Luteolibacter sp. LG18: one gene and its partner. Each later gene encodes a partner of the first gene's protein in a complex. Links are inferred from orthologs where the notes say so. Each region holds a gene or a part of one and is shown on either strand. Other genes may lie near its edges. The genes, in order: secA and secY.

What was found.
Region 2: the proteins of secA (region 1) and secY are in contact, whole or in part, in a crystal structure (PDB 3DIN), measured with the Thermotoga maritima proteins. The link is inferred for Luteolibacter sp. LG18 from one-to-one orthologs. Residues at the interface, in WP_004082002.1 of Thermotoga maritima: Glu261, Ala262, Arg263, Lys300, Ala301, Arg302, Thr303, Ile304, Ile305, Leu323, Tyr324, Asp325, Pro326, Val329, Ser330, Tyr333, Ile336, Lys340, Phe345, Val349, Glu363, Phe364, Tyr374, Ser375, Gly376, Gly377, Glu393, Ile395, Thr482, Ser483; in WP_004081795.1 of Thermotoga maritima: Glu108, Gly109, Glu110, Glu111, Ala236, Glu237, Arg238, Arg239, Ile240, Thr241, Ile242, Gln243, Tyr244, Ala245, Arg246, Arg247, Val248, Thr249, Gly250, Arg251, Arg252, Val253, Tyr254, Gly256, Ala257, Ser258, Thr259, Tyr260, Leu261, Pro262.

What each region holds. Positions count from the first base shown.
Region 1 is NZ_AP024600.1:5,056,368-5,066,222, reverse strand. What follows is about bases 4,639-8,361. They hold secA (preprotein translocase subunit SecA), read right to left. Parts: upstream 8,034-8,361; coding sequence 4,839-8,033; downstream 4,639-4,838. Other genes in these bases: llg_RS20195 (SDR family oxidoreductase), read right to left, coding at 8,160-8,361; llg_RS20205 (hypothetical protein), read right to left, coding at 4,639-4,702. In the rest of the region: llg_RS20225 (gamma-glutamylcyclotransferase family protein), read left to right, coding at 1-2; llg_RS20220 (L-dopachrome tautomerase-related protein), read right to left, coding at 8-1,117; llg_RS20215 (hypothetical protein), read right to left, coding at 1,242-1,949; llg_RS20210 (TonB-dependent receptor), read right to left, coding at 1,963-4,020; more of llg_RS20205, read right to left, coding at 4,328-4,638; more of llg_RS20195, read right to left, coding at 8,362-8,948; llg_RS20190 (Ldh family oxidoreductase), read right to left, coding at 8,979-9,855. UniProt on the Escherichia coli protein: Required for protein export, interacts with the SecYEG preprotein conducting channel.
Region 2 is NZ_AP024600.1:2,332,303-2,341,398, forward strand. What follows is about bases 1-2,964. They hold secY (preprotein translocase subunit SecY), read left to right. Parts: upstream 1-713; coding sequence 714-2,216; downstream 2,217-2,964. Other genes in these bases: rpsE (30S ribosomal protein S5), read left to right, coding at 1-138; rplO (50S ribosomal protein L15), read left to right, coding at 171-617; llg_RS09805 (nucleoside monophosphate kinase), read left to right, coding at 2,226-2,876; map (type I methionyl aminopeptidase), read left to right, coding at 2,920-2,964. Also shown: more of map, read left to right, coding at 2,965-3,699; llg_RS09815 (lysozyme inhibitor LprI family protein), read left to right, coding at 3,728-4,585; llg_RS09820 (hypothetical protein), read left to right, coding at 4,676-5,227; llg_RS09825 (FtsW/RodA/SpoVE family cell cycle protein), read left to right, coding at 5,306-6,499; pbpC (penicillin-binding protein 1C), read right to left, coding at 6,727-8,991; llg_RS09835 (MG2 domain-containing protein), read right to left, coding at 9,017-9,096. UniProt on the Escherichia coli protein: The central subunit of the protein translocation channel SecYEG. Consists of two halves formed by TMs 1-5 and 6-10.

The DNA of each region.
Region 1 (9,855 bases):
AGCGGATTCAGGGCAGCTTCACCTTGTAGGCGCGGAAGGGTAGCGAGTAGGCGGGTTTGCCGCCGTTGAATTTCGCATCGCGGCAGATCTGGGAGGCGGTGAGATACAGGTAACCGTCCGAACCGATGCCTAGGGAATCCGGCCAGATCAGGCGTTCATCGTGAACCAGCGTTTCGACCTTTCCCTCCGGTGTGACGTAGCGGATGGCCTTGGCCTGGGAGTCGGTGACGTAGATGTTTCCCTTCTTGTCTGCGACCATGCCGTGGCAGACACCGGTTTCGGCGACCTTCTCGATTTTAGCGGAGAGCTCCTGGTCGCTGAGCGAGGCGTCGGCCAGCCAGCGGGTTTCGATCTGGCGCAGCCACGTCTGGTTGATGGCGCGGAAGTAGAACCAGCGGTCGTCGTGAGTGAGCGCGATGCCGTTGACGTTCGAAACGAACGGCCTGCCGGAGCCGTCCACCACCTCCTTTCCGTCGATCGTCAGCTTGAAGCCCGGGGTGGCGAGCATCGCCGGATCATCCCGCAGGACGACGCGCGATTGCTTCGTCTTGAGATCGAGCACGACGATCGCCTTCAAGCCCGGATCGGACAGGTAGGCGAGGCCGTGGGTGTGATCGATGCACAGGTCGTTGAGGGCGCTTTTGTCCTTCGGCAGATCGTCGAAGGGGTAGATCTCAGCGACTTCGTTGCGGGTCAGGTCGATCTTCACGACCTTGAAGCGCCCGGTGGCCCGGGTGGAGGTGCCGTCCTTGTTCAAGATCGATGCCCCGCTGGAGGGCGCGGAATCCAGCAGCCACAGGTTGTGGCGGTCATCGGCGAAGAGGTCCTGGGCGTTGATGAAGTGATGTGCCTCGTCGGTGGGATTGGAGACATTCCATTCTGCATTGGGAAAGGGGGCCTGTTTGCCATCGGTGATTTCCAGCAGCGCGTTGGCGAAGGGCTCCCGATGGGGGAAGGAAACGAAGACGCGGTTCGGCTCCCCGGAAACCGCCATGCCGATGGGCTGGTGATCGCCGAACGAGGCGACTTCGATGAGCTTTTCCTCCGCGTGGAGGGCGGGCAGGCAGAAGGCGCCCGCAACGGCAACACACCGGGAGAGGAAACGCGGAGGATTCATCACCGCGCAGTCTCGGTGTAGGGGCGGCGGAGCGCGATGAGTTTTTTGGGAGATCGGGCTCGTTTGGCCGATGAGCCCCCGCCAACTGGAGCTGGCGGGGACGATTCGAAAGCGGAGCTTTCGACTACATCGAGCCCTTCCTCCGCGGCCGGGTCACGAAGAACAACACCACTCCGAACACGGACAACAGGAAAAGGCCGCCCGTGGTGATCACCTGCACCCAATCCCGCACGTCCTTGTTCGGGATAAACCCGAGCTTGTGGAAGTTCGTGAAGGCGCTGGCTTCGAACTGGCGCTGGTCGTCGGTGTGGCGGGTCACGCTGCCGGTGGTCGTGGAAACGTAGACGCGCGTGCCCCGTCCGTCCTCCGCATCGAACCGGTGCACAGGCAGGATACGGAAGATGTTGATGTATTCGTTGTTGAAGGCGGTCAGGTAGTCCGTCTTCTTCACGTCCTTTCCTCCTAGGAAACCGGCGGCGATTTCACCTGCGTAACGCTCGTCCTGTGCCGGATCGACATGTCCGTCCACCGCGCTGACATAGGCGGGCACGCCAGGCCCGGTGAAGACCTGATACCACGGTTCACCGCCGATCATGCGGACGTTGACCGCCACCGGCTTGCGCTCGGAGGGTAGCTTCGCCACGGCTTCGGCGATGGAAATGCGGACCGCTCCGGCATCCAGCCCACCACCCGAAGGACGGGCGGAAGGCGGGGGAGCCTGGGTCCGGGTCATTACCGTGTGAAGCACGCCACTGCCGGCGGACATCATCGCGGTGAGGCTGAAGGCAAGGCCCAGCCAACGGTGGGCCTTGCGGATCCAGTTGCGGCTCATGGGAGGAATCGGTTTACCATTTCCACTCCACGCCGCCGAAGAGGCTGCGTCCGTCGCCGGGCAGGAACTGGCGCTGGTCGGCGTAGTTGGCGTTCTCGATCACGCCGGTGGTGGCCGCGTATTTCTCGTCGGTGAGATTGCGGGCCTCGATGAACCACGACAGGCCTTTCTCCTGCCTGCGGCCGAACTTGAAGCCGCAGATCGCATACGGATCGGCGGCGAAGGTGTTCCGCTGGTCGATGAAGGCCTTCACCGGCACCCATTCGAAGGTGGGACCCGCGTAGTAGCCGCAGGAGTTTTCCCAGGTCAGCTCGCCGCGGATGAGGTGCGGCGGCTGGCCCGCGAGCTTGTTGTTGCCGTAGCGGCTGTCGTTGTCGAAACGGAAGTCGCCGTAGGTCCACGCCGAGCGGACGACGAGACGGTTGTCCGGCTGTGCGTCCCATGAGGTGCCGAGCAGGTCGCCCTCGAATCCGGCCTCGATGCCGGAGTGCTGGGTGCGGTCCGCGTTCACGGTGATCGCGGGGGTGCCGGGATTGTTGTCGTGGTCGATCGAGAGCAGCTCGTTGTCGATGTCCGCGTGATACAGAGAGACGTCCCAGCGCACCGGTCCGTGGTGGCCGCGGGTTCCGAGTTCATAAGTCACGGCGGTCTGAGCCTTGTTGGTCAGCGTCGAGGCGATCGATTCGCTGAACGACGGCGGCTCGTAGCTGCCGGACACGTTGCCATACACCTGGACTTCCTGGCTGGCGTCCCAGCGGAAACCGGCCTTCGGCGAGACGTTCGAGTAATCGTTCGCGTAGTCGCGGCCGGTGCCGAAGGTCAGGTCGTTCTCGCGGCGGTTGTAGGCGGCGCTGGCACCCGCGATGAGGGTGAAACCGGGAGTGACGGTGAACTGGTCTTCCAGGAAGCCTTCCACGTTGGTGGCCGTCTGGTCGGCGTGGGCGAGCAGCGCGCCGCGGTGTCCGAAGACGCTGGCGTAGGTGGCGGCGTCGATCGTGCCGTAGGAAAAGGTCACGCCGCCGCGCAGCCGGTTCGCGTGGCCGTGGACCTCGGATTCATTCGTGCCGGTGACGCCTCCGAAGAAGTCGTTCGTGTTCTGGTCGATCACCTGCGAGATCGGGTGGTCGAGGTCCTTGTGGCTCGCGCCCGCGGTGAACTCCCAGGTGGTGTCGCCATCCCGCACGGTGGTCTTGTTTGCCAGCCGCAGCAGCTCGAAATTGCGATGCTGGTCCAGGGTGAGGTTGGCGGGAGCGGCTTGGCGCGGATCAAGGTTCAGCCCGGACTTGAACAGACTGCCCGGCAGCTCCGAGTTCGTGTTCACCGCGGTGATGTAGAAGCGCGTCTCGACGTCGTCGTTGAAGCGCCAGCCGATGTTGGAAAACAGGCGTTCGTTCTCCTGCTCGGCGTGGTTGCGGAAACCGTTCTGCTCCTGGTGGGTGAAGGAGGCGTAGAGGTCCGCCGAACCCGCGGTGAAACCGCCCGCGATGCCCGCGCGCAGGTAACCGTAGGAACCGGCTTCCAGTCGGACGTCGCCGCCCGGCGAGTTCAACCCGGTGCGGGAAACGTAGTCGATCGCACCGCCGAGGGTGGACGAGCCTTGGTCGAGCGCGTTCGCACCGCGCCAGACGTCGATGTAGGAAGCGGCGGTCGGTTCGATGGCCTGCATGTCGAAGCTGCCATCGGCGAGGTTCAGCGGCAGGCCGTCCTGCATCACGCGGATGCCGCGGCCGTGGAAGGTGCGTTGCAGGCCGGAGCCGCGGATCGAGATGCGGGCCTCGTCCGAGCCGAAGCGCGATTGCGCGAACACGCCGGGCGAGAGTGCGAAGGTATCCGCCAGGGTGGAGGAGCGCCCGCGCAGGTAGCGGTCGGCCTCGACCACCTCGGTGCCGCCCGGGGTCTTCGCGAGTTCCTCGCGGCTGGCTTGGGCGGAAGGGGACGTAAGGGATTTCTCCTTGGCCGCTGAGACGACCATGTCCGGCAGGGCTTTGCGGGTCGAATCGGAGGCGGTTTCAGCGGAAACGGTGGAGGCGATGCCGCACAGCGAGGCGGCGAGGAAACGGGTGGATTTCACGAAAGTGGGAAAGGTTGTGTGTGCGAATGCGGGGCCGCGGGTACGCGGCGGGAGGGTCGAAGGGTGGGCCACCTCGCCGAGGTGGCCGGACGGAGGACGGTCGTTCGTGGAACGCGCGTCGTCTTCAGGGACAACCGAAGCTGCCGTGGGATCGGGAGGATGTCCTGCGAGGAGGCTGTTAGAGCCTCGGCATGGATACTTGTCGGATACCCAGCCGGCGTTGCGGCGAATGGCTATCGTTCGTGACATGGCTGCTTCAAAGCAGCCACTCCTTGATCAGTGTGGGCGCGGTTCTCCCGACCTTGGCTCACGCCACCTGTGGCGGCGGTGAGGGCGGAGCGGCGTGGCCGATCCCCGCGATCAGGGCGGGGGGCAGGGGAATCGCCACCATGATCTCGGTGGCGGAAAGCGGTTTCAAACCGACGTTGTCCGTCGGCAGCAGCTCGTGCCGGAGTTTGGCCCCGAAGGGGACCTCAGGCGAGCCCGGTCCCTGCTTCTTGGCGTCGTCCTGTTTCGCGTGGGCGATCTTGCAGCACATCTCGCACGGCTTCTCGCCGCTGAAGGTGTCCACCGCCGCCTTCGCCAGGCCGTCCTGCTGGGAGTAGGAAACCAGCATGTTGGCCCAGGCGCAGACCTGGACCAAAGCGTAAGGTCCTCCCGCCAGATGGATGCTGGCGAGCAACGCGATCGCGAACTGGAGGACCTTCTTCAGAGAGGAGTTTGCTGGTTTTCAGTTTTCAGTGTTCAGCAAGAATCAGGGAACGAGCCCGCACCAAGGATTCTTCCTGAAAATTTGAAACTGAAAACCGAAAACTTCTTCAAGCCTCGCGGCCGCAGCACTGCTTGTACTTCTTGCCGGAGCCGCACGGGCAGAGCGCGTTGCGGCCGGAGGTCTCGATCTCGAAGCTCGGGCGGCGCTTCGGCAGGTTCAGCTTGAGCTGGGTGCCTTCCGGGGACGGGAGCGTGGAGGGATCGATGTGGGCGGAGCTGCCGGTGGAGGCGATGTTCTCGTAGCCGATCGCGGGACCGGCTTCCTCGGGGCCATGGAGCTCCTGCGGCATGCTCTGGAGCTGGCGGAGGAAGGCTTCGAGGTTCGAGGCGGAGCGGAACAGGTTCTGCAACGCTTCCTGGTCGATGCTGCCCATCAGCGTGACGAAGAGGTCGTAGGCCTCGGTCTTGTACTCGATGAGCGGGTCCTTCTGGCCCTGCGCGCGGAGTTGGACGCCCTCGCGGAGCGCGTCCATGTTGTAAAGGTGGGCCTGCCACTGCTTGTCGATGGCGACGAGGACCATGCGGCGTTCTTCCTGGTCGAGCACTTCCGGCGGGAGGTTCTCGATGCGGCGCTCGTAGGTGTCCTTGACCCGCTTCACCAGCACGTCGGAAATCTCCTCGGCGGTGTGGGTGGTCAGGTCGAGGTCCTCGGCGTCCACGCGGATCGGCAGGGTGGCGTTCACCCAGTGGAGCAACTCGTTGTAGTCCGGAGAACCACCGTCGCGGTCGGCGAGGTACTCGTTCACCTTGGACGGGATCACCTTCTCGATGATCTCGTTGACCAGATCGCGCGGGCTCTCGGTGGTGAGGACTTCGTTGCGATAGCCGTAGACGACTTCACGCTGCTTGTTCATCACGTCGTCGAACTCCAGCACCCGCTTGCGCCAGGTGTAGTTGCGCTGTTCGACACGCTTCTGCGCGGTTTCGACGGACTTGTTGAGCCAGGAGTGCTCGAGGGCCTCGCCCTCCTGCATGCCGAAGCGCTCCATCATCGCCGTCATGCGGTCGGCGGCGGCGAAGTTGCGCATCAGGTCGTCCTCGAAGGAGATGAAGAACTGGCTGCGGCCCGGGTCGCCCTGGCGCGAGCAACGGCCGCGGAGCTGGCGGTCGACACGGCGGGATTCGTAGCGCTCGGTGGCGACGACGAAGAGACCGCCGACCTCGGCCACGCCCGGCCCGAGTTTGATGTCGGTGCCGCGGCCCGCCATGTTGGTGGACACGGTGACGGCGCCCTTCTGGCCGGCGCGCATCACGATCTCGGCTTCCTGCTGGTGATACTTCGCGTTGAGGACCGTGTGCGGGATCTTGCTGCGCTTCAGCATGCGGGAGACCGTCTCGGAGGCGTCCACCGAGGCCGTGCCGACAAGCACTGGCTGGCCCTTGGTGTGGGCTTCCTCGATCTTCGCCAGCACCGCGTTGTATTTTTCGCGGCGGGTTTTGAAGACCTGGTCGTTCTCGTCCTTGCGGCAGTTCGGCCGGTTGGTCGGGATCGGCAGCACGTCGAGCTTGTAGATGTCGTGGAACTCGGCGGCCTCGGTTTCGGCGGTGCCGGTCATGCCCGCCAGTTTTTCGTAGAGGCGGAAGTAGTTCTGGATCGTGATGGTGGCGAAGGTCTGGGTTTCCTTCTCGATCGCCACACCTTCCTTGGCTTCCACCGCCTGGTGCAGGCCGTCCGACCAGCGGCGGCCCGGCATCTCGCGACCGGTGTTTTCATCGACGATGCAGACCTTGCCGTCGGTGACCACGTACTGGACGTCGCGCTCGTAGAGGCAGTAGGCCTTCAGGAGCTGGGAGATGTTGTGGATCTTCTCCGCCTGGGAATCCATGCGGATCTGATACTCCTCCTTCTTGACAATCTTCTGCTCGTCGGTGAGCGACTTGTCGTTCTCCAGGTCGGCGAAGAGCGTGCCGAGGTCGGGCAGGGTGAAGGAATCCGGATCGCCGGGGGAGAGATACTCGCGGCCCATTTCCATGAGGTCGGAGTCGTGGCCCTTCTCGTCGATGGTGAAGTAGAGCTCTTCCTTCACGGCGAAGAGTTCCTTCTTCTGGGCGTCCTGATAGAAGGACAGCTCGGTCTTCTCAAGGAGGCGGCGGATGTCCGGATCCTCCATCAGGCGCAGGAGCTGGCGGTTGCGCGGCTGGCCGAGCTTGATCTTGAAGAGGGCGCGGCCGGCGGTTTCCTTGTCGCCTTCCTCCAGCGACTTCTTCGCCTCGGCGGCGAGGTCGTTGCAAAGCTGCGTCTGGCGCTTCACAAGCTGCTCGACGAGCGGCTTGTATTTCTCGAACTGGTGGCTCGATTGCGAGGACGGGCCCGAAATGATCAGCGGCGTGCGCGCTTCGTCGATCAGGATGGAGTCCACTTCGTCGATCACCGCAAGGTAGTGGCCGCGCTGCACCTGCTCGTCCTTGGTGGACGCCATGCCGTTGTCGCGGAGATAGTCGAAACCGAACTCGGCGTTGGTGCCGTAGGTGATGTCGCACGCGTATTCCTCGCGGCGGTCCCACGGAGCCATCTGGTTCTGGATGCAGCCGACGGTCAGGCCGAGATACTTGTAAAGGGCACCCATCCACTCCGCGTCACGGCGGGCGAGGTAGTCGTTGACGGTGACGATGTGGACGCCGAGGCCGGTGAGGGCGTTCAGGTAAACCGGCAGGGTGGCGGTGAGGGTCTTGCCTTCACCGGTCTGCATTTCCGCGATCATGCCGCGGTGCAGGGCGACGCCACCGACGATCTGCACGTCGAAGTGCACCATCTGCCAAGTCATCTCCTGCTCGACCACGGTGATCTTCTGGCCGCTCATGCGACGCGCGCCGTTCTTCACGACGGCGTAGGCCTCGGGAAGGATCTGCTCGAGATACTTCGCGCGGGCCTGCATGAAGGTGTCCTCGATTTCGTGGAACGCCGCCTTGGCTTCCTCGATCGATTCCACGGTGGCTTCCACCTTTGCCGGTAGGGACGTGTAGTCCTCGCGGAGCGGAGCCAAGCGGGCCTCCATCCGGGCGGCTTGGGCCTGCAGGCCATCCGCGTCCATGCGCTGCAATTCCGGCTTCGCGGCGATCACGAGCGGATGGTAGCGGGAGAGGTAGTCCTTCCACTTGGCCGTCATCTCCTGGAGCTTGCCATCCGGCTCGCGCTGGAGGGCTTCCTCGATTTCATTCACGCGGCCGACGGTCGGCCGGATCCGGCGCAGTTCGCGCTGGTTCTTGCTGCCGACGATTTTCTGGAGGATCCACTTGATCATGGGAAAACGGGAAATGGGGCCGGAAGTAAACAGGCCGGGGCGGACGCATACACTCCGTACGGCGCAGGTGCAAGCCGCACGATGAAAAGAAGCGTCCGGAGTGATGAGTCCGCCGACTGAGGGACCTCAGATGGTCATGGCCTGGAATCCACCGTCCACAATCATCTCCATGCCGGTGATGAAGGAGCCGGCCACCGGGGAGGCCAGCAGGATGGTGGCGCCGATGAGCTCCTCGGCGTTCCCGAAGCGGGAGGCCGGGGTCTGGCGCAGGATGTCCAGCACGCGGGACTCGTCCAGAACCTTGCGGTTCTGCTCCGCCGGGAAGAAGCCCGGCACCAGCGTGTTGACCCGGATGTCCTTGTCCGCCCACTCGCGGGCCAGGTTGCGGGTCAGATTGTGCACCGCCGCCTTGCTGGCGGAGTAGGTGAAGACTCGGGAAAGCGGGTTCAGGCCGGAAATCGAGCCCAGATTGATGATCGAGGCCGGCTGGTTGTTTTCCACGAAGTATTTCCCGAAGACCTGGCAGGCGCGGAAGATGGCCGTCAGGTTCGTGTCCATGATCCGGGCGTATTCGTCCTCGCTGATCTGGAGGAACGGCGTCGGCGAATTGGTGCCGGCGCCATTGATCAGGATGTCCACCTGGCCGGAGCGCTCCAGCACCGTGTCGAGCAGTTGCTGGAGGGACTCGCGGGAGGTCACGTCCACCGGGACAAAGTAACCCTTGCCGCCATGGCTCTCGATCTCGGCCAGTCGCTTTTCGGCTTTTTCGGGGATCCGGCCGCCGAGGACGACCTCGGCTCCGGCGCGGGCCAGGCCGACGGCCATCGTGCCGCAGAGTTCACCGGTGCCGCCGATCACAACGGCGGTTTTGCCTTGGAGACTGAAGAGATCTTTGAGGTAGGAAGCGGGTTGCATGGAAGACGTGCGGATAGGATGAAGAGCGAATCAGGCGCGGGGAAGGGAGGCAATGTCCCATTCCGGCAATCCGAGCTCGCGGGCGAGCTCATTGAACTCCGCCACCTCGGCCTCCGTGAAGAGCAAACCACCGGCTGCGTCGGAACGCTTGCGGGCATCCGCCTCGAACTGGCCCGGCAGCATCGCGCCGTCGTTGCCGTGGCCGAGGATGTCGTCGATCACCGCCTTGAGGTTGTCCTTCTGGCTGCGGCCGTGGGCGAACTTGCCGCCGGAGATCGCGTCCGGGTGGATGACCTGGAAATAGAAGGCGGAGGTGGTCTTTTCTCCCGGAATGTCGGACTTCCGGCCGCGGATGGTCGGAAGCGAGGTGCCGATCAGGCCGCCGAAGATCTCGTTGATGAGGGACATGCCGTAGCCCTTGTGCGCGCCGAAGGGCAGCAGCGCCGCCACCTGGTGCGGGTCGGTGGTCGGGTTGCCGTCCTTGTCCACGGCCGCGCCCGGAGGGAGCTGCTTGCCCTCGCGCTTCAGCGCCTGCACGCGGCCCATCGCCACGGTCGAGGTCGCCCAGTCGATCACGATCGGGAAACCGACTTGGTCCTGGGTCGGGATACCCCACGAATGCGGGTTCGTGCCGAGGGTCGGGAATTTGCCGCCGAAGGGCACCACTTCCGCGAGGGTGGAGGTGCAGTTGGTGTAGGCGAAGTAGCCGCGCTCCGCGGCCTCCATGACGTAACCGCCCCCCCACAGGTAGTGGAAGGTGTCGTCCACGGCGATCTGGGCGATGCCATACTGGTCCGCCAGCTCGATGGCGCGGTCGATGGCGCGGTAGGCCACGGACTGGCCGAGCTTCTTGTGGGAGTCCCAGATTTCCGACGCCGCGAAACGGGTCGGCTTCACCTCGATTTCG
Region 2 (9,096 bases), 2.7 Mb from region 1 along the record:
GACGTCCTCGCCAAGTCGATGGGCTCCTCCAACCACGCCAACGTGGTGCAGGCCACCCTGAAGGCTCTCTCCCAGCTCCGCACCCGCGATCAGGTCCTGTCCTCCCGCGGCAAGAAGAAAAAGGAAAAGGCCATCTGAGCCGGATTTCCCATCCCAACTTCCACTAGGAAATGAAACTTCACGAACTCAAGCCGAACAAAGGTGCCAAGCACCGGGTCAAGCGCCTCGGTTGCGGCGAAAGCTCCGGCCACGGCAAGACCTCGGGCAAGGGCAACAAGGGCCAGCGTGCCCGCTCCGGCGGCTCCGTCCGCGTGGGCTTCGAAGGCGGCCAGATGCCGATCCATCGTCGCCTTCCCAAGAAGGGCTTCAACAACTACGAATTCCGCGACGTCGTCGCGGTGGTGAACCTCAACGACCTCGAGGAGAACTTCGATGATGGCGCCGTCGTCACCGAGGAAGTCCTCCGCGCCGCGGGTTTCATCAACGGCCGTTATGACAAGGTGAAACTCCTTGGCACCGGCACTCTCACCAAGAAGCTCACCATCACCGTTTGCGCGGTGAGTGCTTCCGCCCGTGAGAAGGTTGAGAAGGCCGGTGGCACCGTCACGGTTGCCTGAGGCGTTCCCGCATCACATCCTGTTTCTCTCCGGTGAGGAAGCGCTTGCGCGCTTCCTCATCGTATTTATAAACCGCGCGTCCATTTTCCCCTGCCCATGATTTCTGCGTTTGCCAACACCTGGCGGATCCCCGAGCTCCGCGACCGCATCCTCTTCACGCTGGCGATGATCATCATCGTCCGTCTCGGCGTCCACATCACCCTTCCGGGGGTGGATGGCACCGTGATCAAGGCCTACATGGATGCGCAGAGCAAGGCGGACCCCTCGAACCCGGCCGGTGGCCTCAATGCCATGTTGGCGGTGTTCTCGGGTGGTGGCCTGCAACAGGCGGGCGTGTTCGCGCTCGGCATCATGCCTTACATTTCCGCCTCGATCATGATCCAGCTCATGACCGCGGTGGTGCCGAAGCTGGCCCGCCTGTCCCGTGAGGACGGCGGCCGCCAGAAGATCACCCAGTTCACCCGCTACATGACGATCGTCATCGCGCTGGTGCAGGGTTTCTTCGTGGCCCGCACGCTGACGCATCCGGCGTCAATGCCCTACCTGAGCGGCATTGAGAAATACGGCGTTCTGGTCCGCGACCAGTCCATGTTGTGGTACGCGCTGGTGACCGCCACGGTGGTGGCCGGCACCATGCTGCTGATGTGGATCGGCGACCAGATCACCGACCGCGGCATCGGCAACGGGACCTCGGTGATCATCACCGTGAACATCGTTTCCTCGCTGCCCGGCGCTCTGATCCAGGCATGGCACTTCTTCGTCACCGGCAAGGACGTGAGCCCCTTCAACTCGTGGAAGATGCTGCTCATGATCGTCATGCTGCTGGTGGTCATCGCGGGCACCATCGCCCTGACCCAGGCCCAGCGCCGCATCGCGGTGCAATACGCGAAGCGGGTTGTGGGCCGGAAGCAGTTCGGCGGCCAGACCCAGTATCTCCCGCTGAAGGTGAACTACGCGGGGGTGATGCCGATCATCTTCGCCACGGCGGTGCTTTCGCTGCCGCCGATGATGCTGAAGTGGATGTTCCCGACTCAGAAGTGGTCCCTCAAGATCTATGAGGCCCTGACCGGCGGTGGCACCTGGTACTACGTCCTCGGTGCGATCTTCATCTTCTTCTTCTCCTACTTCTGGGTGGCGACCATGTTCCAGCCGTCCCAGATCTCCGAAGACCTCAAGCGCAACGGTGGCTACGTCCCGGGCGTGCGCCCCGGCAAGCCGACGGCCGAGTTCCTCGACTTCACGATGACCCGCCTGACCTTCGCGGGGGCGATCTTCCTCACGTTGATCTTCATCCTGCCGGTGGTGGTGGGCGCGGTGGTGAACCTCCCGCCGAGCTCCCCGGTGCTGCACTTCTTCGGCGGCACCAGCCTGTTGATCCTCGTCGGCGTGGTGCTGGACGTGATGCGCCAGGTGGAAACCCACCTGATCCAGAAGCACTACGACGGCTTCCTTCGCAAGGGCAAGATCAAGGGTCGCTACGACCGCCTGGCCCAGACCGGTGCGGCTGCTTCCAAGGTGGCGCTGGTTTACCTGTGGACGGTAATCGCCGTGCTGGTGGTCTTCGGCACCGCTGTCTGGATCTACAACCGGGGTCACTGATCCAAGGTTATGCCCCTCCGTGTTGTGCTCCTCGGTCCTCCCGCCTCCGGGAAGGGGACCCAGGGGCGCAGGCTCGCCGAGGCCGCCGGAGTCGCTTACTTGAGCACCGGTGCGCTGCTGCGCGAGGCGGTGGAGGAGTTGACTCCGCTGGGCCTCCAGGCGAAGCCGATCCTCGACCGGGGCGGCTATCTGCCGGACGACCTGATGTGCGGTATTCTCGGCGAGTGGCTGGCTCGCCACCCCGATGGCTGGGTGCTCGACGGGTTTCCCCGCAGCGTTCCCCAGGCCGAATTCCTCGAGCGCTGGCTCGGCGACCACGATCAAGCCCTTGACCGGGTGATCGCCCTCGACGTGCCGATGGAGGAACTGCTCCACCGAATTCAGGCCCGGGTGGAGTGCCCCGAGTGCCGCTGGAGCGGCCAAGCGACGCAGGCTTCCGGCGACCGTTGCCCGGTGTGCGGTAGCACGGTTTCGCGCCGCGAGGACGACGATGAGGAGAACTTCCGCAGCCGTCACGCCGCCTACTCGCGCTACACGTTGCCGCTGGTGGATTTCTATGACCAGCGCGGCCTCCTGAGCCATCAAAACGCCACGGCTTCCGCCGACGAGGTGGCCGGAGTGATTCACCGTCTCTTTTTCCCTTCCGCAGTGTCCGGTTGAATTTCCGGGCGCTCGCCTCCATTCTTTTCCACGACCTTTTCCCATGGCCCGCCACAACCGCATTCCGATCAAGTCCGCCCGCGAAATCGACAAGATGCGCGAAGCAGGGCGAGCCGCCTCCGAGGTGCTTCAGGAGCTGGCGAAAGCGATCGAGCCTGGACGTACCACCGGTGAGATCGACAAACTGGCGGCCGATCTGATCGCGAAGCAGGACGGTCGTAGCGCTTTTCTTGGCTACCGTGGTTTCCCGGGCCAAACTTGCATCTCGGTGAACGAGGAGGTTGTTCATGGTATCGGTGGCGCACGCCGCATCCAACCGGGTGACATCGTCAAGATCGACGTAGGCGTCATCAAGGGCGGCTTCATCGGCGACAATGCCACCACCGTGATCGCCGGAGACGTCCCTGCGGAAACCAAGCGCCTGCTGGCCGCGACCGAGCAATCCCTTTACGAAGCGATCGCCTGGGCCCGCCCCGGCAAGCGCCTGTTCGACCTCTGCGGTGCGGTGGAGGATTACGTGAAGCCGCTGGGATTCACGGTGGTTCGTGAGTTCGTCGGTCATGGCGTGGGGCGAAATCTCCATGAGGAGCCCCAGGTCCCGAACTACCGCCCGAACGGCAAAAGTCCGATCCTGATGCCAGGCATGACTCTCGCCATCGAGCCAATGGTGAACGCCGGGCGTCCCGGCGTGCGCTACCTTGAGGACGGCTGGACGGTGATCACCGAGGATCGCTTGTTGTCCGCTCACTTTGAGCACACCGTGCTCATCACCGATGGTGAGCCGGAGATCCTCACTTGGCGTCCACGCGAGACCTTCGTGTGATTGGAATCAAAGCGGGCCACCTCAGGATGTGAAGGCATTCGCGTTGCTGCTGGTTTGTTTCGTGGTCGCCGGGGCCTCTCCGGTGAAGGCGCTTGAATGGCCGCTCAAATATGAGGTGGAGGAGGGCACCGTCTCGCCTGATGGCCGTTTTGGCATTATCGTTTTTCACGGGGAAATTTCGCCGGATGGTGAAATCGAGGGGCTGGACGAAGCCAATTATCTCGCCGACTTGAAAACGCGGCAGGTGGTGGGCAGGATCCGCGGGTCGTCTTACTTTTGGCCTCACAACCGGGTTTCCTTGAACGCGGTGTGGTCGCCGGATTCCTCCCGGTGCGTGGTTCTCTATCATCGCCGGTGGTGGTTCGAGGGCATTGAATTGCTGGAGATCGGGCCTTCGCGGATGAAACAGACCAATCTTCGGGGCGAGGTCAGGGACAGTTTGCTCAAGGCGGGCAAGGATCTCGAGGGAGGAGCAGTGGCCCACTTTGACGGGTGCCTCGTCCGGATAGGCTGTTTGGCGGACGACAATCCCAAGGCGTTCGAAGACCGTGAGACCCATCGCGTGTTTTTCACCGGAACATACGATTGCAAGGCCCGTGGCTGGCTTTCCGCCGATGTTCGACCGGTGACATTGAGTCAGTTCGATGCTCTGTTGGAAGTGGTGTCTTCATGGCAAACCGGTCCGGAAGAGCAGTCGTTCACGCCGGATCAACGGTTGAACGCGGTGTATCAGGCCCTGAGGGCGATCGGGCCCGTGCGGCGATTTTCCACGCTGAGGTCGCAGCAACGCGCATGGCTCGCCAGCGTGGGCCCCCCGGAGAAGAGGAGACGCGTCCAAGTGGAAGCCCGGATCGCGGCGCTGGAGAGGAGCCTTTGGACTCGTTGATTTCTCAACCGGGTACAGAGGTGTCCCATTGGAAACCGCCTGCCATTTCCCATTTGCCGGGGGGAGAGTGGGTCGTTAGACAAATGGCCCATGTCGATTTCAAATTGGATGTCCTGGGAGGGTGGTGTGGATCTGGTGGCCGTGACGGATCCGTCGCTGGCGATGCCGAACGTGATCGTGCATGTCGCCCGGGTGGTACACACGCCGGTGGGTTCCGCGCCGGCGGGCATGATCTTCTGGCAGCCGGATGCGAATGCCGCTCCGGTGGTGATGGGCTTCATCAGCCCGAACCCGGTGGTCGGCGCTTATTTCGGTCCGAAGATTTTCGCGGGCACGCCGTTCGAGCAGGCACCGGTTCTCGATGCCGAGATCACGGTGCGCGGCGAAGGGGACCAGGCGACCGCCCGTGTGGTGGTGGGCGGTCACGTGTTCGAAACCGCCCTCGGCGGGCTCGGTGAGGCGGAGCTCATCTCCCGTGACCCCGCTCCGACCGCGCCCTTCCATCAGCAGGGACTGGAGCGGGTGGCCGCGACGGCCACGCTGACGGTCGATGGCAACGAGGTGAATGTGATCGTCCCGCCGGTGGGCATTTCCGGCGGTCCGGCGGCGGTCTTCTCGCCGAACGGGCTCTACGCCCGCTGATTCGAAATTCCCGCGGAATGTTTCCACGCCCGCCTTGCGTTGGCGGGCGTGGCCGGTATCGTGGCGCTCCCGCCCACGATGACACCGTTTCTCCGCAAATTGCTCGGTATGAACTGGGTGCTCGTGCTGGTCATGTACGGGCTCCTGATCTTCGGCCTGTTCATGGTCGAAAGCGCCGCCCGCCACCTGTCCTATCCGGCGGCGATGCATGACAAGTTCGCTCACGCCGGGCTGTACTACGCCCACATGGACAAGCAGTGGATCGCGATCGGCAGCGTCGCGTTCTTCGCCGCGGCGTTCGTGAATTACCGCTGGATCCGCTGGCTCGGCATCCCGGTCTACATGGCCAGCTTGGTCCTGATGCTGGTGGCCATGAAGCAGGAGACGGCGGTCCACCAGATCACGCTCGGGCCGCTGACCTTCCAGCCCGCCCAGCTCGGGATCTTCTCCGGTATCCTGATGATCTCGTGGCTGATCCAGGATCTGCCGAAGCTGCACCGGATGTTCGCTTCACCCATCGCACGCATCGGCATCATCGGCATCGTCTCGGCGATTCCGTTCCTGCTGGTGATGAAGATGGGGGACATGGGGTCCGCGCTGGTGTGGATCCCGGTGATCGTGGTCGCGCTGGTGGTAGCCGGGGTACCGTTCCGCTACCTGTCATTCATGACTTTCGTCAGCCTCGGGCTGTTGCCGATGATTTACTTCGTCGCGCTGCCGCTGGTGTCGAAGCGCGGTCCGGAGCGTATCGATCTCTGGCTGCGGATGCTTCAGGGCCGCGAGGTCGACAAGAACGGCGACGCCTACGCGCCCTACTACGTCTCCATGGCGATCGGCAAATCCGGCTGGAAGGGCGTCGGTTGGAACGCCACCGCCGACAAGGGCTCGTTGCACGCCCGCAAGCTGATCCCCTGGGAAACGGCCCACAACGACTACATCTTCGGCGTGATCGGGGAGGAGCTCGGTTTCCGCGGCAGCCTGCTGCTGATCACCGCCTTCGCGCTGCTGTTGATCCAGTGTCTATTCATCGCCTTCTACAGTAAGGACACCTCCGGGCGGCTATTGGTGTGTCTGGTGGTCGCCCTGTTCTTCTCCCACATCTTCGAGAACATCGGAATGGACGTGCTGCTGCTGCCGATCACCGGCATTCCGCTGCCGCTGGTCAGCTACTCCGGCACGTTCGTGATCATCTGCATGTTCCTGCTCGGTCTGGTGCAGAGCGTCTGGATCCACCGCAACGACGGGGTCGAGGAAGAGCCGGTGGAGGCTTGAACCTCTTGGGGAGTTGAGCCTTCAGGCGAGGAAGGTCTTCCGGGAGGCGGAGGCCTGAAAGTTTGCTGGTTTTCAGTGTTCAGTTTTCAGGACGAGAAGACACGCGTTCGCCGATCGGATGCAGCAAACTCGCGCTCTTCCTTTTTGCGTATTTTGCGCCTCTTTGCGGCTCAGATATCGAGGGCCTCCACTTCCCGGAAGACATTCCTCGCCTGAAGGCTCTACTTCTAGAGCTTCTTCACCCGGATCGTGATCGAACGTTGGGTGCCGTCGCGCGGATCGGTGGCGGTGAGGACGTGGGTGCCGGGTTGGAGGACGACGGCGGGTTCGGGTGAGGCCGGTTCGAGCGTGAGGGTGGGGGACGACCAGAGGGCGGTGCCGGGCAGGTTGCTGGCGACGCGCAGGCGCTTGCCGCCGGAGGGGAGCTCAGGATCGAGCAGGCAGGTGATGCCGTCCGATGGCGCGAGGATGCGCAGCGGCTCGCGGGCCGGGCGGGAGGTCTCAAGCGCGAAGTCATTGCGGCGGCGGTTCTCGGTGCTGGTGAACCATTCCTGATAGGTGGCATCGAGGACCACGTGGCCGTCCGTGTCGTAGTCGGCGGTGGTGGCGGGCAGCGGTTGGCGGCTCGCGAGGCACACTTCCATTTTCGGTGCTTGGTCCGGGCGGGCGTCGGCCAGCACGTGTCCGGTGCGGGGATCGACGGGGACTTCCACCACGCCCTCCGGTCGCGGCAGCCACGCTGGAGCGGTGTCGCGCTGTACCCGCAGCATGGTGCGGTGGAAGATCGGTCCGGCACCGGCCACGCCGGAGAGGCCCTTGATCGGCGTTTGGTCGAAATTGCCGGCCCACACGCCCACGGTGAAATCGCGGGTGAAGCCGAGGCACCAGTTGTCGCGGAAATCGGAGGAGGTGCCGGTCTTCGCCGCGCACTTGAAGGGCATCTCCAGCGGACCATGGCGACCGAACGACGGCGCACGGGCATCGGGATCCGAGAGGATGTCCGAGACCAGCCACGCGCAGCGGGAGTCGAACAAGGTCCGCGGGGCCACATGCGCTTGGGACGAGAACAGGCGGGGAGGAATGCTAGTGCCGCCGCGGGCGAGCGTGGCGTAGGCATTGGTCAGCTCCAGCAAGCGGACCGGGGCGTTGCCGATGGTCAGGCCGAGCCCATAGTGGTCCGGTTGCTTGCCGAGGGTGGTGAGGCCTAGGTTCACCAGCAGGTCATAGAGCGGCTGCGGGCCGCCGAGATCGTTCAGCTCGCGGATCGCGGGGACATTGAGCGAGCAGCCAAGCGCGGTGCGGATCGATACCGGTCCGCGATGGGTGCGGTCGAAATTGCCCGGCAGGTTCAGGCCCTGCTCGGTGCGGAAACGGGTTGGGATGTCCGCCACGATCGCGCCGGGGTAACGGCCGGTGGTTTCGAACGAGAGCAGGTAGGTGAAGGGCTTGAGCGCGGATCCGGGCGAGCGCGGGGCGAGCGTTCCATTGATCTGGCCGCCGCGTGGGTCGTTCCAATTGCCCGAGGTCACCAGTGCGAGGATGTCGCCGCTGGCATTGTCGATGACCACCACCGCGGCGTGCCGCAGGTTTGCCCCGCGCAGCGCGGCGAGTTCCTCGTGGACGATGGTTTCCACGTCGCGCTGGAGCGGGAGGTCGAGGGTGGTGCGGAAATCCGTGGCGGATGGGTCCGGCACGAGCGCCAGCCACGGCGCGGTTTCCTTTTCGGTGAGCGGACGAAGGTCGGGTGTTTCCGTCAGGGCGGATTGGATACGGGCAGGATCGATCGCCCCGGCTTTGGCCAAGCGGGCGAGCACCAGGTTGCGGCGCGCGAGCGAGGCCTCCGGGCGCTTGAGCGGATTGAGCCGGGTGGGGGCCTGCGGCAGTCCGGCAAGCAGGGCGCACTCGCCGAGCGACAGGTCACCGAGGGGTTTCTGGAACAAATGGCGCGCGGCCTCGGCCGGGCCTCTACGACGGTTGCCGTAGTCGAGACGGTTCAGGTAGGCGGTGAGGATGCGCTCCTTCGACCACGTCATTTCCAAGCGCCGGGCACCGAGGGCCTCGCGCAGTTTCGTGGCGAGACCGCGTTGCGAGGAGGGCGACGAGATCTTCACCAGTTGTTGGGTGATGGTGGAAGCACCGGAGACGACGCGGCGGTGGGTGATCCAATCGCTTGCCGCGCGGGCGGTGGCGAGCAGGTCGATGCCGCCGTGCTGGAAGAACCGCTTGTCCTCCGCGGCCAGCGTGCACGCGATGAAGTCGGGTGGAAGGTCCGCGATCCCCACCGGTTCGCCGCGCGAGAAATCCCCGAGCGTCAGCCGCCGGATCGGCTCGCCGTGGCGATCCAGCAGAACCGGCGAGGCCGGGACCTCCGTTTCCAGGCCCGCGGGCAGCGGGACCAGGAACGGCAGCCCGAACCAGCCGAAGGCCCACAGCGCCGCCAGCGCGAGCGGGATGGCCACGCGCTTGCGGCGGAGATGACGGAACACTTTCACGGACGATGGATCGAGGGCGATCCGGTCATTTCGTGCGGATCAACTGCGAGGCGGAGAGCGCGAACTTCTCCGGATCGTACATCGACTCCACCTTCGCGGCCGGCG